DNA from 3 places in the Streptomyces sp. NPDC015220 genome. Region 3 is predicted to be linked to each of the others. Evidence: riboswitches for the same ligand, from Rfam matches in the RefSeq annotation. Region 3 holds a riboswitch; each other region holds the start of a gene.

Region 1 (5,779 bases), on a different contig from region 3:
TGCCTCGATCACGGTCGGCCTGGAGACGACCGAGGTGGCCCGGGGCAGTGTGGTCTACGTGCCGGCCGGCGTCGCTCACAAGTTCCATCACATCAGCGAGGATCTGCGGGTCCTGGTGGTGTTCTCTCCGCCGGAAGCCTGAGGCGTCGTCTCAGGGTTCCCTAGGGGGACGGTCAGGGGAGGACAAGGGACGCGGACGGCCCGCCGGGCCCTTGGCCCGGCCTAGCATCGGGTGCAGGACATCGACGGGACCCGGCACAGCGCGGGCGAGAGGTAAGGACGAGGGCAATGCGAGAGATCTTCGCTGGTCTGCCGTGGTGGGTGAAGTGGGTCGCGGTGCCGGTCATCGCCCTAGTCGTCTTCGGTGGGCTGATGGTGACCGTGGTCCACTTCGTGATCAGCCTGCTGTTCAAGCTGCTGGTCTTCGTGGCCCTGGTCGGCGGACTGATCTACATCGTTCGGAAGTTCATGTCGAGCTCGTCCTCGCGCAGCGACTGGTGAGCGCCGCGGGACACCGGTGACCGGTAACGGAAACCACCGGTTCCCTCGCGGGAGGGAAGTTTTCCGGACAAGCCGCCGGTGAGCGGTGACAGGCGGATAGGGTCCGGAGATCGACGCGGGGCCGGCCCCGCGGGCGGCGTACCCCCTCCCGTGTTTCCCGCACGGGCTGCCCCCACGCGCTACGGGAGTGACCCTTGGCCACGGTTGACACCGCACCCGCAGAACGGCCCGCGCCCCCCGCGCCCCGGGTGCCGTCCCGCTCCATGGCGCTGCCCGCGCAACCGCGCTCCGCACCCGCGGTGGACCGGACCCGCCCCAGAGTGCCGGAGCAGCCCCCGGCCCGGACCGCGCAGACCCTGATCGGATCGGTACAGCGCGCGATGCGGCTGCTGGAGACCGTCGCGGGGCATGAGCACGGGGCCCCCGCCAAGCAACTCGCCCGCGAGACGGGGCTCGCCCTGCCCACCGCCTACCACCTGCTGCGCACCCTCGTGCACGAGGGCTATCTGTACCGGGACAAGGGGCTGTTCTTCCTCGGTGAGGCGGCCGAGCGGCTGAGCAGCGGCGGGGCGGCGCAGAAACGTCGCAGCACGATCGCCGACACGCTCGCACAATGGCGGGATTCGATCGGTGCCCCGGTGTACTACGCCATGTACCGCGACGGCGAGATCGAGGTCATGTGCGTCTCCGACACCCCGGGCACTCCGGCCGCCGAGGAGTGGGCCAGTTTCCGGGAGACCGGTCACGCGCACGCCATCGGCCAGTGCCTGCTGTCCCAGTTGGACGAGGGCGCCCGCCGGGACCACCTCGCCCGCCATCCCGTGCGGTCCCTCACCCCGTACACGGTCCGTGATGAGCACACCCTGCTGCGCCGTGTGGACCGGGTGGGGAGGATGCAGCCGGTGACGGAGCACCAGGAGTACGCCCTGGGGACGGTCTGCGCGGCCGTTCCCCTCACGATGGGCGCCACGGCGGTCACGATGGCCCTGTCGCTCCCCGCTCACCAGGCCGGCCGGCTGCTGCCCGCCGCGCGCCAGTTGCAGATCGAGGTGGGTCGGCGGGTCGGCTCCCTCGCGCTCGCTATCAGTATCTGAAAACTCACTCCTTGTGATCCGGTGTGTACTTTCAGCAAGATGCCTCAAGTGTCACTTGGATGATTCCCGGCCAGTCGACGGCAGATGACGGGGTAGCGATGCGCGAGTCCGTGCAGGCAGAGGTCATGATGAGCTTTCTCGTGTCCGAGGAACTCTCCTTCCGCATTCCGGTGGAGCTGCGGTATGAGAGCAGCGATCCCTATGCCGTGCGGCTGACCTTCCATCTGCCCGGTGACGCCCCGGTGACCTGGGCCTTCGGCCGTGAGCTGCTGATCGACGGGGTGGGTGCGCCGTGCGGGGACGGCGATGTGCGCATCTCACCCGCCGACAGCGACTCGCTCAGCGAGGTGCTGATCCGGCTTCAGGTCGGCAGCGACCGGGCGCTGTTCCGGTCCTCCACGGCCCCGCTGGTGGCCTTCCTCGACCGCACGGACAAGTTGGTGCCGCTGGGGCAGGAAGGTTCCCTGGCCGACTTCGACGCTCACCTCGACGAGGCGCTGGACCGCATTCTGGCGGAGGAGCAGAGCGCGGGCTGAAGCGTTTCGGCAGCGGGGCGCACGCGGTGGCTTCTGGCACACCGGGTGGCCCGGGGACGCGGATCGGCGCCATCCCGCTCCGAGGTCCGGTCACCGCTTGCGACGTCTTCCCCTCCCGCCGCGCGTCGGAGCGGGCACGCCCCCCGTGGCCCGCGCCGGTCCCGGGCGGTCGGCCGAGACCACGAGCGCCGCGAGGGCCGTGGTGACCGGCACCGAGGCGACCAGACCGATCGAGCCCACCAGCGTGCGCACGATCTCCTCCGCCACCAGCTCACTGTTGGCGACGGTCGCCACATCGCTCCGCGCGATGGAGAAGAGCAGCAGCAGGGGCAGCGCGGCTCCGGCGTACGCGAGAACGAGCGTGTTGACGACGGATGCGATGTGGTCGCGCCCGATGCGGATACCCGCCCGGTACAACCCGCGGCGGCCCATCGCCGGGTTGGCCTCGTGCAGCTCCCAGACCGCCGAGGTCTGTGTCACCGTCACGTCGTCGAGGACGCCGAGTGAGCCGATGATGACCCCGGCCAGCAGCAGACCGCTCATGTCGATCGACGGATACAGGCCGTGGATCAGACCGGTGCTGTCGTCGGTGTTGCCGGTGAGCGCGGCCCAGCCGATGAACAGCGAGCCCAGGATGCCGATCAGGACCAGGGAGATCAGTGTGCCCAGCACCGCCACCGAGGTCCGGGCAGACAGGCCGTGACACATGTAGAGCGCGATCAGCATGATCGCGCTCGATCCCACCACGGCGACGACCAGGGGATTGGAGCCCTGGAGGATCGCGGGCAGGATGAACAGGTTCAGGACCAGGAAACTGATGGCCAGGGCGACCAGCGCCATGACGCCTCGGATCCGCCCCACGACCACGACGGCCAGTGCGAAGACACCGGCCAGCAGTGCCACGGGGAATCGCCGGTTGACGTCGGTGACCGAGTACTGCAGTTCTCTCGGCGCGGAGGGCTCGTAGGCGACCACCACCTCCTCGTCCTGGTGCAACTGCCGTGTCTGGTCGGGCTGCACGACCTCGGTGAACGTCCGTCCCCTGTCCTTGCCGCTGTCGACGCGGATCGTCGCCTTCTTGCAGGTGCCGGGCGTCCGTTCCGGTGCGGAGCCGTCCCCGGGGGCGGACGCGTCGTCGGCCGGCATGCCACCGGAGGCGTTCACCGACTTGCAGCTCACCTCCACCACCCGGGTGACCGTGGCCTGTTGGGTCTGCCGGTCGAAACCCACGCCGGTGCGCTCGTGCGACGGGGCGCCGCCGGGCCAGAGCACGGCCAGCCCGACCACCACCGCTGCGGCGAAGGGGATCAGGACGGCGGCGATGACTTTGCGCAGGTGTTTCGAGGCCGGGGCGGCCGGTCCGTGGCCGTGACCGTGCGAGTGGCCGTGGCCGGCCCCCTGCTCGGGCACGTGTTCCTGCCCGCTCCCGGCGGCGAGGCCGGGCCCCGGTTCGGGCGGCGGATGGGGGGACTGCTGTGTCGCGCTCACCGCCCGATCATCGCAAGAACGGCGGGGGCCCACTGTTCACCGCGCCACGAATGACGCTAGCGTGGAGGCACCTTTGCACACGCGGGAGCTCGGAGCACCGGGCTGAGAGGGCGCTGACCTTCGTCTTCGCCGTGTTTCACGTGGAACGAGCGATGTTCCACGGGATACGACGGCAGACGGGAACCGCTGCGTCGACCGCCGAACCTGTTACCGGGTAATGCCGGCGTAGGGAGTAGGTCTGATGACCAACAAGGACGCACGCACGCCTGCCTCCACACAGCTGTCCAGCGACGGGGAGCAGATCGCTCCCCGCGGGGAGGCCGGGAAGTCGATCGGCTGGCACAAGGCGTACGTCGAGGGCACACGCCCCGACCTGCGCGTGCCGGTTCGTCAGGTGCACCTCACCAACGGGCAGTCGGTCACGCTGTACGACACGTCGGGCCCGTACACCGATCCGCTCGTCGAGACCGACGTCCGCAGGGGGCTGCCGCCGCTGCGGGAGAACTGGATCATCGCCCGCGGCGACACGGAGGAGTACGCGGGCCGTCCCGTCCGACCCGAGGACGACGGGATCAAGCACACCTCGCCGCGCGGCGGCCTGCGCAATCTGGACGCGGTGTTCCCGGGGCGGCCGCGACAGCCGCGTCGTGGCCGGGACGGCGGCGCGGTGACACAGCTCGCCTACGCGCGCCGCGGGGAGATCACGCCGGAGATGGAGTTCGTCGCGGTCCGGGAGAACGTCGCTCCCGAGGTCGTCCGCGAGGAGATCGCGGCGGGCCGCGCGGTGCTGCCGGCGAACGTCAACCACCCGGAGATCGAGCCGATGATCATCGGTAAGCGGTTCCTGGTGAAGGTCAACGCCAACATCGGCAACTCCGCGGTGACCTCCTCCATCGAGGAGGAGGTGGAGAAGATGACCTGGGCCACCCGGTGGGGCGCCGACACGGTCATGGACCTCTCCACCGGCCGCAACATCCACACCACCCGGGAGTGGGTGCTGCGCAACTCCCCCGTCCCCATCGGAACGGTTCCGCTCTACCAGGCCCTGGAGAAGGTCGACGGCAGGGCCGAGGAGCTGACCTGGGAGATCTACAAGGACACGGTCATCGAGCAGGCCGAACAGGGTGTGGACTACATGACGGTCCACGCCGGCGTCCGCCTCCCCTACGTCCCGCTGACGGCGAACCGCAAGACCGGCATCGTCTCGCGCGGCGGATCCATCATGGCGGCCTGGTGCCTCGCGCACCACAAGGAGTCGTTCCTGTACGAGAACTTCGAGGAGCTCTGCGAGATCCTCGCCGCCTACGACGTCACGTACTCCCTCGGTGACGGCCTCAGGCCCGGTTCGATCGCGGACGCCAACGACGAGGCGCAGTTCGCGGAGTTGCGGACGCTCGGGGAACTCAACCGGATCGCGAAGCGGTTCGACGTACAGACGATGATCGAGGGGCCGGGACACGTCCCCATGCACAAGATCAAGGAGAACATCGACCTTCAGCAGGAGATCTGCGACGAGGCCCCGTTCTACACGCTCGGCCCGCTGACCACGGACGTCGCCCCGGCGTACGACCACATCACCTCCGGCATCGGCGCCGCGATGATCGCCTGGTGGGGCACGGCCATGCTCTGTTACGTCACCCCCAAGGAGCACTTGGGCCTGCCCAACCGGGACGACGTCAAGACCGGGGTGATCACCTACAAGATCGCCGCGCATGCGGCCGATCTGGCCAAGGGACACCCGGGCGCGCAGGAGTGGGACGACGCTCTGTCCGACGCCCGTTTCGAGTTCCGGTGGGAGGATCAGTTCAATCTCGCACTGGACCCCGACACGGCGCGGGAGTTCCACGACGAGACCCTCCCGGCGGAACCCGCCAAGACGGCCCATTTCTGCTCGATGTGCGGTCCGAAGTTCTGTTCGATGAAGATCAGTCAGAGCATCACGGAACGGTTCGGCGGCACGGCTGCCGAAGGGGCGTCGCCCGAGGAGATCGCCGAGGGGATGCTCCAGAAGTCGAAGGAGTTCGCCGCGAGCGGGAACAGGGTGTACCTGCCGCTGGCCGACTGATCGGTCCGGGACGCCATTTCGTTCCGGCGGACCTCGCCGGTCCGGGGTGCCGCTCAGGCATCCCGGACCAGCCGGTGCCGCACGGACCCGCCGGG
Region 2 (5,779 bases), on a different contig from region 3:
CCGGCCGGAGCCGCGGCCCGTACGCCGGACGCGGTCACCCGGTCAGACGGCGAGCGCCTGGGCGCGGCGCTTCACCTCCGTGCCGCGATTCTCGCTCAGGGCCTGCGCGGGAGTGCCGGGCAGGGTCGGGTCGGGGGTGAACAGCCACTCGATCATCTCTTCGACCGTGAAGCCGTCGTCACGCAGGAGCGTCAGGGTCCCGGACAGGCCCTTGACGACCTTGTCGTCGTCGATGAAGGCGGCGGGGACGTGCAGGGCCCGGTTCTCACCCCGGCGTACGGCGATGAGCTGGCCCTCCTTGACCAGCTGCCGCACCCTTGTCACCTCGACGCCGAGCATTTCGGCGATGTCGGGCAGGGTGAGCCAGGTGGGCACTAGAGCATCGATCTTGGCGTCAATCTCGGTCACGGAACCAAGCGTGCCATCTGCCACCGACAGTCGGAAGTCAGCCCCGCCCGCCCGGGAGGACGTCACCCGGTGTGAAGACCTACGCGGTCGCCGCCTTCAGCGGTCGCGCCGGGTCCGCCAGCAGCTCCGGATCCATCACCGCGCCGGCCTCGATCAGCCGCCGGCCCTGCGCGAGATCGCGCGGTCGGCCGACCGCCAGCAGAGCGACCAGCCGGCCCTCGCGCAGCCAGCAGACCGTCCACGCCGGCCCGGAGGGCTCGCCGCGCCAGAGCAGTGTGTCGGCGGCGGTGTGGTGGCCGGCGTACTGCACGAACCGGCCGAACTGCTCGGACCAGAAGTACGGCACCGGGTCGTAGACCGCCGGGGTCAGACCGACCACGTTGGCGGCGACCGTGCGCGGCCCCTGGAGCGCGTTGTCCCAGTGGTGCACCAGCAGACGCTCGCCGTACCGCCCCGAGGGGAAGGAGGCGCAGTCGCCGACCGCGTACACGTCCGGCACGGAGGTGCGCAGACGGTCGTCGGCCAGTACCTCCCCCCGCTCCCCCAGCTCGATGCCGCTGCCGGCGAGCCAGGCGGTGGCGGGACGGGCGCCGATGCCGACGACGACGGCGCCCGCGGACAGCCGCGAGCCGTCGTCGAGCACCACCGCGCCGGGCTCGACGCGCTCCACGCGGGTGTGCGTGCGCAGCTCGGCGCCGCTGTCGGCGTACCAGGCGGTCATGGGCGCGGCCACCTCGGCGGGCACCGCGCCCGCCAGCGGGCGGTCGGCGGCCTCCACCACCGTCACGGCGCAGCCCGCCTCGCGCGCGGCGGTGGCGAACTCGGCGCCGATCCAGCCGGCGCCGACGACCACCACGTCGTGCTGCTCGGCGAGGACCGGCCGCAGTCGTTCGGCGTCGTCCAGGGTGCGCAACAGGTGCACGCCCGGGACGCCTTCGGCGCCCGGCAGCCGGATCGGCTCGGCGCCGGTGGCGAGCACCAGGACGTCGTACGGCACCGGCCCGGCGGAGGTGTCCAGGACATGCGCCTCGGGGCGGACGGCGAGCGCCTCGCGGCCGAGCCGCAGTTCGAGGCCGAGCGCCTCGAAGTCGACGTCGAAGGCGGACCCCTCGGCCTTGCCGAGCAGCACGGCCTTGGACAGCGGCGGCCGGTCGTAGGGCTGGTGGGGTTCGGCGCCGATGAGGGTGACGTCGCCGGCGAAGCCCTGCTCGCGCAGGGCGACGGCGGTCTGCACGCCGGCCATCCCCGCGCCCACGACGACCACGCGCCGCGGCTGTGACGTGCCCTGTTCCTGCGTCTGGTCGCTCACCTGATCACCATAGTCAACTGACGGTCTGTCAGGCAGAGGGCGTGCGCGGTGACCTGCCGCACAGCCGGTCGGCTATCCGACCTGCTCCACCACGCTCGTCCCGCTGCCCGGCTGCGACTCCCACTCCCAGCTCTCCTCCAACCGCACCCGTCCGTCGGGCAGTTCGACCACCGTCGACTCGCAGTGCCCACTGGACGTGGTCCCGTCGTGCTTGAGCTGGACGTACCGGAAGTCCAGCCGGTCCCCTTCCCGGGTACCCACCAGATGGCCGCGTACGACGTCGCCGCCCGCGTACTCGGCCCAGATCTCCCCGTCCTTCTCGTGGTAGACGAAGCGGGTCCGGGTGCCCACCTGGCCCGGGGCCTGGTCGGCGACGGGGGCGAGGACGAGACCGTCCAACGAGCGTGACATGGCGGGAGACTCCCTTTACAGAATCGTTGCTGCGCAGGCTAGGGTGGCCACCGTACAAGCACTCGCGGGAGCCCGGACGCACCGGGCTGAGAGGGAGGCTGGCGGCCTCCGACCGTACGAACCTGATCCGGGTCATGCCGGCGAAGGGAGGGGCTGGACGCCCATGTCGTTGCCACGTACGCCGGACGTCCTCGTCGTCGGGGGCGGGATCATCGGGCTCGTGACGGCCTGGCGCTCGGCGCAGCGCGGGTTCGCCACGGCCGTGGTCGATCCCGAGCCGGGCGGCGGGGCCGCGCAGGTCGCCGCCGGGATGCTGGCCGCCGTCACGGAACTGCACTTCGGCGAGGAGACACTGCTCGGACTCAACCTGGCCTCGGCCCGCCGCTATCCGGACTTCGCGGCCGAGCTTGCCGAGCTGACCGGTCATGACCTCGGCTATCGCCGGTGCGGCACGCTCGCCGTGGCGCTGGACGCCGACGACCGTGCCCACCTGCGCGAACTGCACGCCCTGCAGTGCCGGTCGGGCCTTGAGTCGGAGTGGCTGTCCGGGCGGGACTGCCGGCGCCTGGAGCCGATGCTCGCGCCCGGGGTGCGCGGCGGGCTGCGGGTGGACGGCGACCACCAGATCGATCCGCGGCGGCTGGCCGGCGCGCTGGTGGCCGCGTGCGAGCGGGCGGGAGTGGTCTTCCACCGCTCGTGGGCCGAGCGGCTCACCGTGGAGCGGGACCGGGCCACGGGCTGCGTGCTGCGCGACGGCACGGCGCTCGGCGCCGCTCGGGTGGTGCTCGCGGCGGGCAGCCTCAGCGGGCGGCTGGCGGGGGTGCCGGACGAGGTGCTGCCACCGGTGCGGCCGGTGAAGGGGCAGGTGCTGCGGCTGACGGTGCCGAAGCGGTACGCGCCGTTCCTGAGCCGTACGGTGCGGGCCGTGGTGCGCGGCAGCCACGTGTACCTGGTGCCGCGGCTCAGCGGCGAACTGGTCGTCGGGGCCACCAGCGAGGAGCTGGGCTGGGACACGACGGTGACCGCGGGCGGTGTGTACGAGCTGCTGCGCGACGCGCACGAGCTGGTGCCCGGGATCACCGAGCTGCCGCTGACCGAGACCCGGGCCGGGCTGCGCCCCGGCTCCCCGGACAACGCGCCGCTGCTCGGCCCGACCGAGCTGGCCGGGCTGCTGCTGGCGACCGGGCACCACCGCAACGGCGTGCTGCTCACGCCGGTCACCGGTGACGCCATGGCGCACGTCCTGACCACCGGCGACCTGCCGGACGAGGCCCGGCCCTTCTCCCCGCGGCGCTTTCGCGCCGCCGACCGCACGGAGCAGCCCGTATGAACATCTCCGTCAACGGCGAGCCCCGCCGCGTCGAGCCCGGCACGGCTCTCGACACCGTCGTGCGGCTCCTGACCCCGGCGTCCTCCGGGGTGGCCGCCGCCCTCAACGAGACCGTCGTCCCGCGCGCGCAGTGGCCGTCCACGGCTCTGGCCGAGGGCGACCGCGTCGAAGTGCTCACCGCCGTCCAGGGAGGCTGACCCATGGCCGACGACCTCTTCGTCCTCGGTGGCGCCTCCTACACCTCCCGTCTGATCATGGGCACCGGCGGCGCGTCCAGCCTGGAGTCGCTGGAGCGGGCGCTGCTGGCGTCCGGCACGGAGCTGACCACGGTCGCGATGCGCCGGGTCGACGCCTCGGTGCGGGGTTCGGTGCTCTCGGTGCTGCGCAGGCTGGGCATCCGGGTGCTGCCCAACACGGCGGGCTGCTTCACCGCGGGCGAGGCGGTGCTGACGGCGCGGCTGGCCCGTGAGGCGCTGGACACCGATCTGGTCAAGCTGGAGGTCATCGCCGACGAGCGCACCCTGCTGCCGGACCCGGTCGAGCTGCTGGAGGCGGCGGAGACGCTGGTCGACGACGGCTTCACGGTGCTGCCGTACACGAACGACGACCCGGTGCTCGCGCGCAGACTGGAGGACGTGGGCTGTGCGGCGATCATGCCGCTGGGCTCGCCGATCGGCTCCGGGCTCGGGATCCGCAACCCGCACAACTTCGAGCTGATCGTGGAGCACGCGCGCGTGCCGGTGATCCTGGACGCGGGCGCCGGCACCGCCTCGGACGTGGCCCTGGCCATGGAGCTGGGGTGCGCGGGCGTGATGCTCGCCTCGGCGGTGACCCGGGCCCAGGAGCCGGTGCTGATGGCCGAGGCGATGCGGCACGCGGTGACGGCGGGCCGCCTGGCCCGACTGGCCGGCCGCATCCCGAAACGCCACTTCGCCCGGGCGTCCTCCCCCACGGAGGGTCTGGCCGGGCTGGACCCCGAACGACCGGCCTTCTGACCCCCTCACCCGTCGGCGGGGCGCCGCGGCACCGCCGCCGGCCGCCCGGCGCACCGGCACGCTGCCGCGCCACCGGTCCCCCGGCGCACGCCGGCACGCTGCCGAGCCACCCGCCCGGGGCGCCTGTCACGGCCCCGGGCCCCCGCCCGACGGCCGTGCCGGCGGTGTACCGAGCGGTACGGGGGCCGTCGGGCGTGTGAAGCGTCACAGGACGGCTTCAGTCCCGCCGCAGGGCTCCGCGGGGAGGCGTGGGCGTCCGTGGCGGCTCGTAGACTCCACTGCGTGGATACGACCCTTCAGGACCCTCTCGTCGGGCAGGTGCTCGACGGCCGCTATCGCGTCGACGCGCGGATCGCCGTCGGCGGGATGGCGACGGTCTACCGGGCTCTGGACACCCGCCTGGACCGGGTCCTGGCCCTCAAGGTGATGCACCCCACGCTCGCCGCCGACGCCTCCTTCGTCGAGCGGTTCATCCGGGAGGCCAAGTCGGTCGCCCGCCTCGACCACCCGAACGTCGTACAGGTCTTCGACCAGGGCACCGACGGGTCGTATGTCTACCTCGCCATGGAGTACGTGGCCGGCTGCACCCTGCGGGACGTGCTGCGCGAGCGCGGGGCGCTGCAACCGCGCGCGGCGCTGGACATCCTGGAGCCGGTGCTGGCCGCGCTGGGCGCCGCGCACCGCGCTGGGTTCGTGCACCGGGACATGAAGCCGGAGAACGTCCTGATAGGGGACGACGGCCGGGTCAAGGTCGCCGACTTCGGGCTGGTGCGGGCCGTGGACACGGTGACGAACACCACCGGCGCCGTCCTCGGAACCGTCTCCTACCTCGCCCCGGAGCAGATCGAGAACGGCACCGCCGATCCCCGCGTCGACGTGTACGCCTGCGGTGTCGTCCTCTACGAGATGCTGACCGGCGGCAGACCGCACCAGGGCGACAGCCCGGCCCAGGTGCTCTACCAGCACTTGAACGAGGACGTGCCGGCCCCGTCGGCCGCCGTGCCCGGGCTGCCGCGGGAGCTGGACGGGCTGGTCGCGACGGCCACCGCGCGCACCCCGGACATACGGCCGCGCGACGCGGTGGCGCTGCTCGCACTCGCCCGCGAGGCCCGTGCGGCGCTGAGCACCGGCCAGCTCGACGCCGTGCCGCCGCAGGCCCGCACGGAGCGGCACGACAACGCCGAGGACCGGACCAGCGTGATACCCCGTGCGCTGACGGTCCCGCGCCGGCTCCCCGTCGACGGGGACGAGGAAGCGGCCCTGCACCGCACCAGCCGGCTCCAGTCCCCGCCGGTCCCGCCGGGACGCGGGCCGCACCGACCCGGC
Region 3 (5,779 bases):
CCAGGCGCACGCCCCACAGCTCGTCGAGGAGGCCGCCGTGCCCGACGAGCGCGAGGAACGCGGTGCCGACGACGACCGTGGGCAGCACGAACGGGACGGTGACGACGGCCCGCAGCACCTGACGGCCCGGGAAGTCGAAGCGGGCGAGGACGTAGGCGCCGGGCAGCGCGATCAGCAGGGTGAGCGCGGTGGAGGCGAGCGCCTGCCAGGTGGTGAACCACAGCACGTGCCGGATGTCGGACTGCCCGAGCACCTCCGCGATCCGCCCGAACCGCCAGCCGCCGTCGGCCTTCAGTCCCCGCTGGACGATCGCGGCCACCGGGTAGGCGAAGAACACCGCGAAGAACGCGACGGGCAGGGCCATGAGGCCGAGCCGCGCCGCGTTCCCCGAACGGCGGCCCCGGCCTACTTGAGTACGAGTGAGGTCCACGACTTGACCCACTGGTCGCGGTCGGCGGCGATCTTCTCCGGCGCCATGGTCTGCGGGTTCTCGGCCTGGGGGCCGTACTTGGTGAACTCCGGCGGGACCTGGGCCGCTTCGCGCACGGGGTAGACGAACATGTTCAGCGGCATGTCGTCCTGGAACTCCTTGGTGAGCAGGAAGTCGAGGAACGCCTTGCCGCCCTTGGCGTTCTTCGCGTTGCTCAGCAGCCCCGCGTACTCGGTCTGCCGGAAGCAGGTGCCGGCCGCGACCCCGGTCGGCGCGGTCTTCGGCTGCGGCTTGGCGTAGATGACCTCGGCGGGCGGCGAGGAGGCGTAGGAGACGACCAGCGGCCGGTCGCCCTTGGCCTTCCTGCCGCCGGCGGAACCGGAGAACTCCTGGTCGTATGCCTGTTCCCAACCGTCGACGACCTTGACGCCGTTGGCCTTGAGCTTCTTCCAGTAGTCCTGCCAGCCACCGTCGCCGTACCGGGCGGCGGTTCCGAGCAGGAAGCCGAGGCCGGGCGAGGAGGTCGCGGCGTTCTCGGTGACGAGGAGGTTCTTGTACTGCGGCTTGACCAGGTCGTCGAAGGAGGACGGCGGGGACAGTTCGTGGTCGGCGAAGTACTTCTTGTCGTAGTTGACGCAGACGTCGCCGGTGTCGATCGGCGTGACCCGGTGCTTGGCCTGGTCCACCCGGTACTCGGGCTTGACCAGGTCGGAGCCCTTCGGCCGGTACGGCTGGAACAGGCCGTTGTCCAGGGCGCGGGAGAGCAGTGTGTTGTCGACGCCGAAGAAGACGTCGCCCTGCGGGTTGTCCCTGGTGAGGATGGCCTTGTTGACGGCCTGGCCCGCGTCGCCGTCCTTGAGGAACCTGACCTTGTAGCCGGAGCTCTTCTCGAAGTCCGCGATGACGCTCTTGGAGGCGGCCCACGAGTCGTGGCTGACCAGGGTCACGGTCCTGGAGTCCGCGCCGCTCCCGTCGTTCGACGAAGACCCGCACGCGGACAGCGTGACCAGCCCCAGTCCGACCGCCACGGCGACGAACGTCTTGGTGTGCACTGGATTTTCCTCCTGGGGGTTGGCCAGGAAGAGACGCGGCCCCGCCCGGGATCCCACGGGATGCCCGGGCAGGGCGCAACAGCTCGAGTGATGACCGAACTTCCTACCCAGAATGACCTGGGCGAGGTTCAGAGGGTCTGCGGCCGGTGCCGCACTCTCAGCGCTGTGGCGCTCCCCTGTCGGAATATGAAGATGTGTACGCGCTCAGACTACCGCCCGGCCACCGGACGGCGATGGTCCGGCTACCTCTCGGTGGCGGCGAGCTGACCGCACGCGCCGTCGATCTCCTGCCCGCGGGTGTCCCGGATGGTCACCGGCACCCCGTGCGCGGCGATCGCCTCGACGAACGCCTTCTCGTCCTCGGGGCGCGAGGCGGTCCACTTGGAGCCGGGGGTCGGGTTGAGCGGGATGAGGTTCACGTGCACCGGCCTGCCCTTGAGGAGCCGGCCGAGCCGGTCGCCGCGCCAGGCCTGGTCGTTGATGTCCCGGATCAGCGCGTACTCGATGGACAGCCGACGCCCGGACCTCGCGGTGTACTCGAACCCGGCGTCCAGCACCTCGCGCACCTTCCACCGCGTGTTGACCGGGACGAGGGTGTCGCGCAGCTCGTCGTCGGGTGCGTGCAGGGAGATCGCGAGCCGGCACTTGAAGCCCTCGTCGGCGAACCGGTGGATCGCCGGGACCAGACCCACCGTGGAGACGGTGATCCCGCGCTGGGACAGGCCGAGCCCGTCCGGCTCCGGGTCGGTCAGGGCACGGATGGCGCCGACGACCCGGTTGTAGTTGGCGAGCGGCTCGCCCATGCCCATGAACACGATGTTGGACAGCCGCGCCGGTCCGCCCGGCACCTCGCCGTCGCGCAGGGCCCGCATGCCGTCCACGATCTGGTGCACGATCTCCGCGGTGGACAGGTTCCGGTCGAGCCCGGCCTGCCCGGTGGCGCAGAAGGGGCAGTTCATCCCGCAGCCCGCCTGCGAGCTGATGCACATGGTCACCCGGTCCGGGTAGCGCATGAGCACCGACTCCACGAGCGTCCCGTCGAACAGCCGCCACAGCGTCTTGCGCGTGGTGCCCTCGTCGGTGGACAGGTGCCGTACGACCGTCATCAGATCGGGGAGCAGCGCCTCGCGCAGCTTGGTCCGCGAGGCGGCCGGGATGTCGGTCCACTGCTCCGGGTCGTGCGCGTACCGCGCGAAGTAGTGCTGCGAGAGCTGCTTGGCACGGAACGGCTTCTCGCCGATCGCGGCGACGGCCTCCTTGCGCTCGGCAGGCGAAAGATCGGCAAGGTGCCGCGGCGGCTTCTTGGCTCCGCGCGGGGCGACGAAAGTGAGTTCTCCGGGCTTGGGCATGGTGCTACCAGTGTCGCAGATCAAATCTTGTGGCCTGCGGCTGAAGTCCCGGGTGGTGGTCGTCACCGGTCGTAGCCCGTCGTCGCCGGCCACCCCCGGGCGGTCCACGGACGGCCCGGCCGCTGCCTCGCCGAGCCGGGGATCGCCCACGGCTGCCGGGTCCCGCAGCGTCCGTCGAGACCGCCACTTACGTCTTGCGCGGCACCGGCCGGCTCTCCGGAGGCACGGCGCGAGCAGGCCGTGCCCCCTGTTCGGCGTCAGCCCTTTCCCAGGCAGTTCGGCCACTCTCCGCCGCGAGAGTCGCCGACGGACCGAACGGCACGGCTCTGGCCAGGTGACGCCATGAACAGGCCGCCGCTCCCATGGCCTCGACAACCCGGAGCGACGGCGACGCGGCGGTCGACCGTAGGTTCCTGGAGCTCCTCGCCGACCGCCGCAGGCGCCGGCAGCTCCTCTCCCTGAAGATCGTCTGCTGTGTGCTGACCGCCGGCTTCCTGGCCTCCCTCGGCCTCACCGTCTGGCAGCTCACGGTCCCCTTCGCGCTCGCCGGCGTCTACGTCGGACTGGCCGGCGTGTTCGCCACGGCCACCGGTGTCTGCGCCACCCCGTACCACCAGCGCCGCAAGCGCGGGCGCGGCGACCGCGCCGGCTACTGACCCGGTGCGCCACCGGACGGAGCCACGCCCGGCGCCCTGAACGGCGGCGAGCCCGCCACCCGTCGGGTGGGGGGCTCGCCGCCGTTCGGTCGGGACTCAGGCCGAGCCGACGAAGACCACCAGCAGCAGCCACACCACCGGAGCGGTGGGCAGCAGGGAGTCCAGGCGGTCCATGATGCCGCCGTGGCCCGGAAGCAGGGTGCCCATGTCCTTGATGCCCAGGTCCCGTTTGATCATGGACTCGCCGAGGTCGCCGAGGGTGGCGCTGGCCGCGACCGCGAGGCCGAGGACCAGGCCCTGCCACCAGGCGCCGTCGTCGATCAGGAACTGCATGCACAGCGCACCGGCCACCATGGCGAAGGCGATGGCGCCGAACAGGCCCTCCCGGGTCTTGCCCGGGCTGATGCGCGGGGCGAGCTTGTGCTTGCCCAAGCGCCAGCCGACGGCGTACGCGCCCGTGTCGCTGACCACCGTCAGCAGCAGGAAGGTCAGGACGCGGAACGGGCCGTCGTCCGCGGTGAGCATCATCGCCACGAACGTGGCCAGGAACGGCACGTAGAAGGCGGCGAAGACACCGGCCGTGACGTCCTTGAGGTAGCCCTCCGGCGGCTGTGTCATCCGCCAGACCAGCACCGCGAGCGTGGTCAGCGCCATCGCCACCCAGGCGCCCTCGGCGTCCCGGACATATCCGGCGACCACCATCGCGGCGCCGCCGACCGCCAGCGGAACGAGCGGCGCCTTGATGTCCTTGCGCTCCTGGAGCCGCGCGGTCAGCTCCCACAGACCGACCACGACGGCGACCGCGATCACGCCGACGAAGACGGCCTTGACGATGAACAGCGAGGCGATGATCACCACGCCGAGGCCCAGACCGACTCCTATGGCAGCGCCCAGGTCCCGGCCCGCGCTCTTCTTCTGCGGGGCGGGCGCCGGCTGCGGGGCGTCGGGCATGGGCTCCGGATTCTGCGACGCCGCACCGTGGGCGGGCGACGTCTGCGGCGTGTCGTAGGGCCGCGGCTGCGGCGCGTCGTACTGCTGCGGCTGCGGCGGTATGCCGTACGACGGCGGTTGCGGCCGCGCGTGCTGCGCGTCGTACTGCTGCGGCGCCTCGTACGACTGCGGGTGCGGCTGCGCGTGCTGTGCGTAGGACTGCGGATGCGGTGTGCCGTGGGGCTGTGCGGTCTCGTCGCGGAACAAGGGGCCGCCCGTCCGGACGGCCCCCCGGTCGTCATCCTGGTTTCCGCCGTGTGCGGGCACCTCGGGCACGATGGGCATGGGGCGAGTCTGCTGGGCGCCCTGCGCATCGTACGCGGGACCCGCGGGGGCGGCCCCCGGGACGGGGCCCTGGCCGGACGGCCCGTCCACGGGTCCCCAGTACCCGACTTGCTGCGGCGCTCCCCAGGAAGAGTCGTTCATCAGACCTCGAGCAGCTCCGACTCCTTGTGCTTCAGGAGCTCGTCCACCTGCGCGACGTACTTCGCGGTGGTGTCGTCGAGCTCCTTCTCCGCACGCCGGCCCTCGTCCTCGCCGACCTCGCCGTCCTTGATCAGCTTGTCGATGGCGTCCTTGGCCTTGCGGCGCACCGAGCGGATGGACACCTTGGCGTCCTCGGCCTTGCCCTTGGCCACCTTGATGTAGTCGCGGCGGCGCTCCTCGGTCAGCTCGGGGAACACCACCCGGATGATGTTGCCGTCGTTGCTCGGGTTGACGCCCAGGTCCGAGTCCCGGATCGCCTGCTCGATGTTGCGCAGCGCGCTCTTGTCGAACGGGGTAACGACCGCCATCCGCGGCTCCGGCACGGAGAACGAAGCCAGCTGGTTGATCGGCGTCGGCGCGCCGTAGTAGTCGGCCACGATCTTGTTGAACATCGCCGGGTGCGCACGGCCGGTGCGGATCGCGGCGAAGTCCTCCTTGGCGACCACGACGGCCTTCTCCATCTTCTCCTCGGCCTCGAGGAGGGTCTCTTCGATCACCACTTGCTCCTGCGTGTCTTGAGTAGGCCCGGCCGCGGTTCCTTGTCGGGGCCGACGGCCGGCTGCGTCGCGTCTTCTTCCTGCACGGTTCCCGACCGGCAGGACATTGTCCATCCCCCGGCCCAGGTCCGCCCCGCCCGTCCCCCGGACAGGTGCCGCGTCCCGGACGGTGTCGTGCCTTGAACGGGTGACCCGGCCGGCCGGCCCCGGTCCGGCACCGATGGTCCCGTCCGGTCCCGGACCGGGCCGGGGCGGTCGGTCCCGGGTCAGTCCCGGTCGGCCTGGTCACCCACAAGCGTGCCGATCTTCTCACCCTTGA

Evidence for each region. A riboswitch is a leader RNA that binds a small molecule or an ion and turns the genes downstream of it on or off. The one in region 3 is predicted to bind thiamine pyrophosphate.
Region 1: another riboswitch for thiamine pyrophosphate. It lies ahead of thiC (phosphomethylpyrimidine synthase ThiC); the one in region 3 lies ahead of ACF061_RS17155 (thiamine ABC transporter substrate binding subunit).
Region 2: another riboswitch for thiamine pyrophosphate. It lies ahead of thiO (glycine oxidase ThiO); the one in region 3 lies ahead of ACF061_RS17155 (thiamine ABC transporter substrate binding subunit).

What each region holds. Positions count from the first base shown of each region.
Region 1 covers NZ_JBIBUK010000003.1:77,789-83,567, reverse strand. Annotated here, with positions in the region: gene ACF061_RS09530 (cupin domain-containing protein) at 1-142, shown strand, start outside; gene ACF061_RS09525 (DUF5326 family protein) at 289-501, shown strand; gene ACF061_RS09520 (IclR family transcriptional regulator) at 696-1,595, shown strand; gene ACF061_RS09515 (SsgA family sporulation/cell division regulator) at 1,694-2,131, shown strand; gene ACF061_RS09510 (YibE/F family protein) at 2,222-3,619, opposite strand; TPP riboswitch at 3,691-3,868, shown strand; gene thiC (phosphomethylpyrimidine synthase ThiC) at 3,861-5,684, shown strand.
Region 2 covers NZ_JBIBUK010000001.1:283,457-289,235, forward strand. Annotated here, with positions in the region: gene ACF061_RS01585 (Rv2175c family DNA-binding protein) at 43-408, opposite strand; gene ACF061_RS01590 (NAD(P)/FAD-dependent oxidoreductase) at 488-1,717, opposite strand; gene ACF061_RS01595 (hypothetical protein) at 1,790-2,128, opposite strand; TPP riboswitch at 2,183-2,294, shown strand; gene thiO (glycine oxidase ThiO) at 2,292-3,458, shown strand; gene thiS (sulfur carrier protein ThiS) at 3,455-3,655, shown strand; gene ACF061_RS01610 (thiazole synthase) at 3,659-4,453, shown strand; gene pknB (Stk1 family PASTA domain-containing Ser/Thr kinase) at 4,736-5,779, shown strand, end outside.
Region 3 covers NZ_JBIBUK010000007.1:82,725-88,503, forward strand. Annotated here, with positions in the region: gene ACF061_RS17150 (ABC transporter permease) at 1-364, opposite strand, end outside; gene ACF061_RS17155 (thiamine ABC transporter substrate binding subunit) at 406-1,482, opposite strand; TPP riboswitch at 1,565-1,670, opposite strand; gene rlmN (23S rRNA (adenine(2503)-C(2))-methyltransferase RlmN) at 1,725-2,831, opposite strand; gene ACF061_RS17165 (hypothetical protein) at 3,194-3,487, shown strand; gene ACF061_RS17170 (phosphatidate cytidylyltransferase) at 3,584-4,903, opposite strand; gene frr (ribosome recycling factor) at 4,903-5,460, opposite strand; gene pyrH (UMP kinase) at 5,727-5,779, opposite strand, start outside.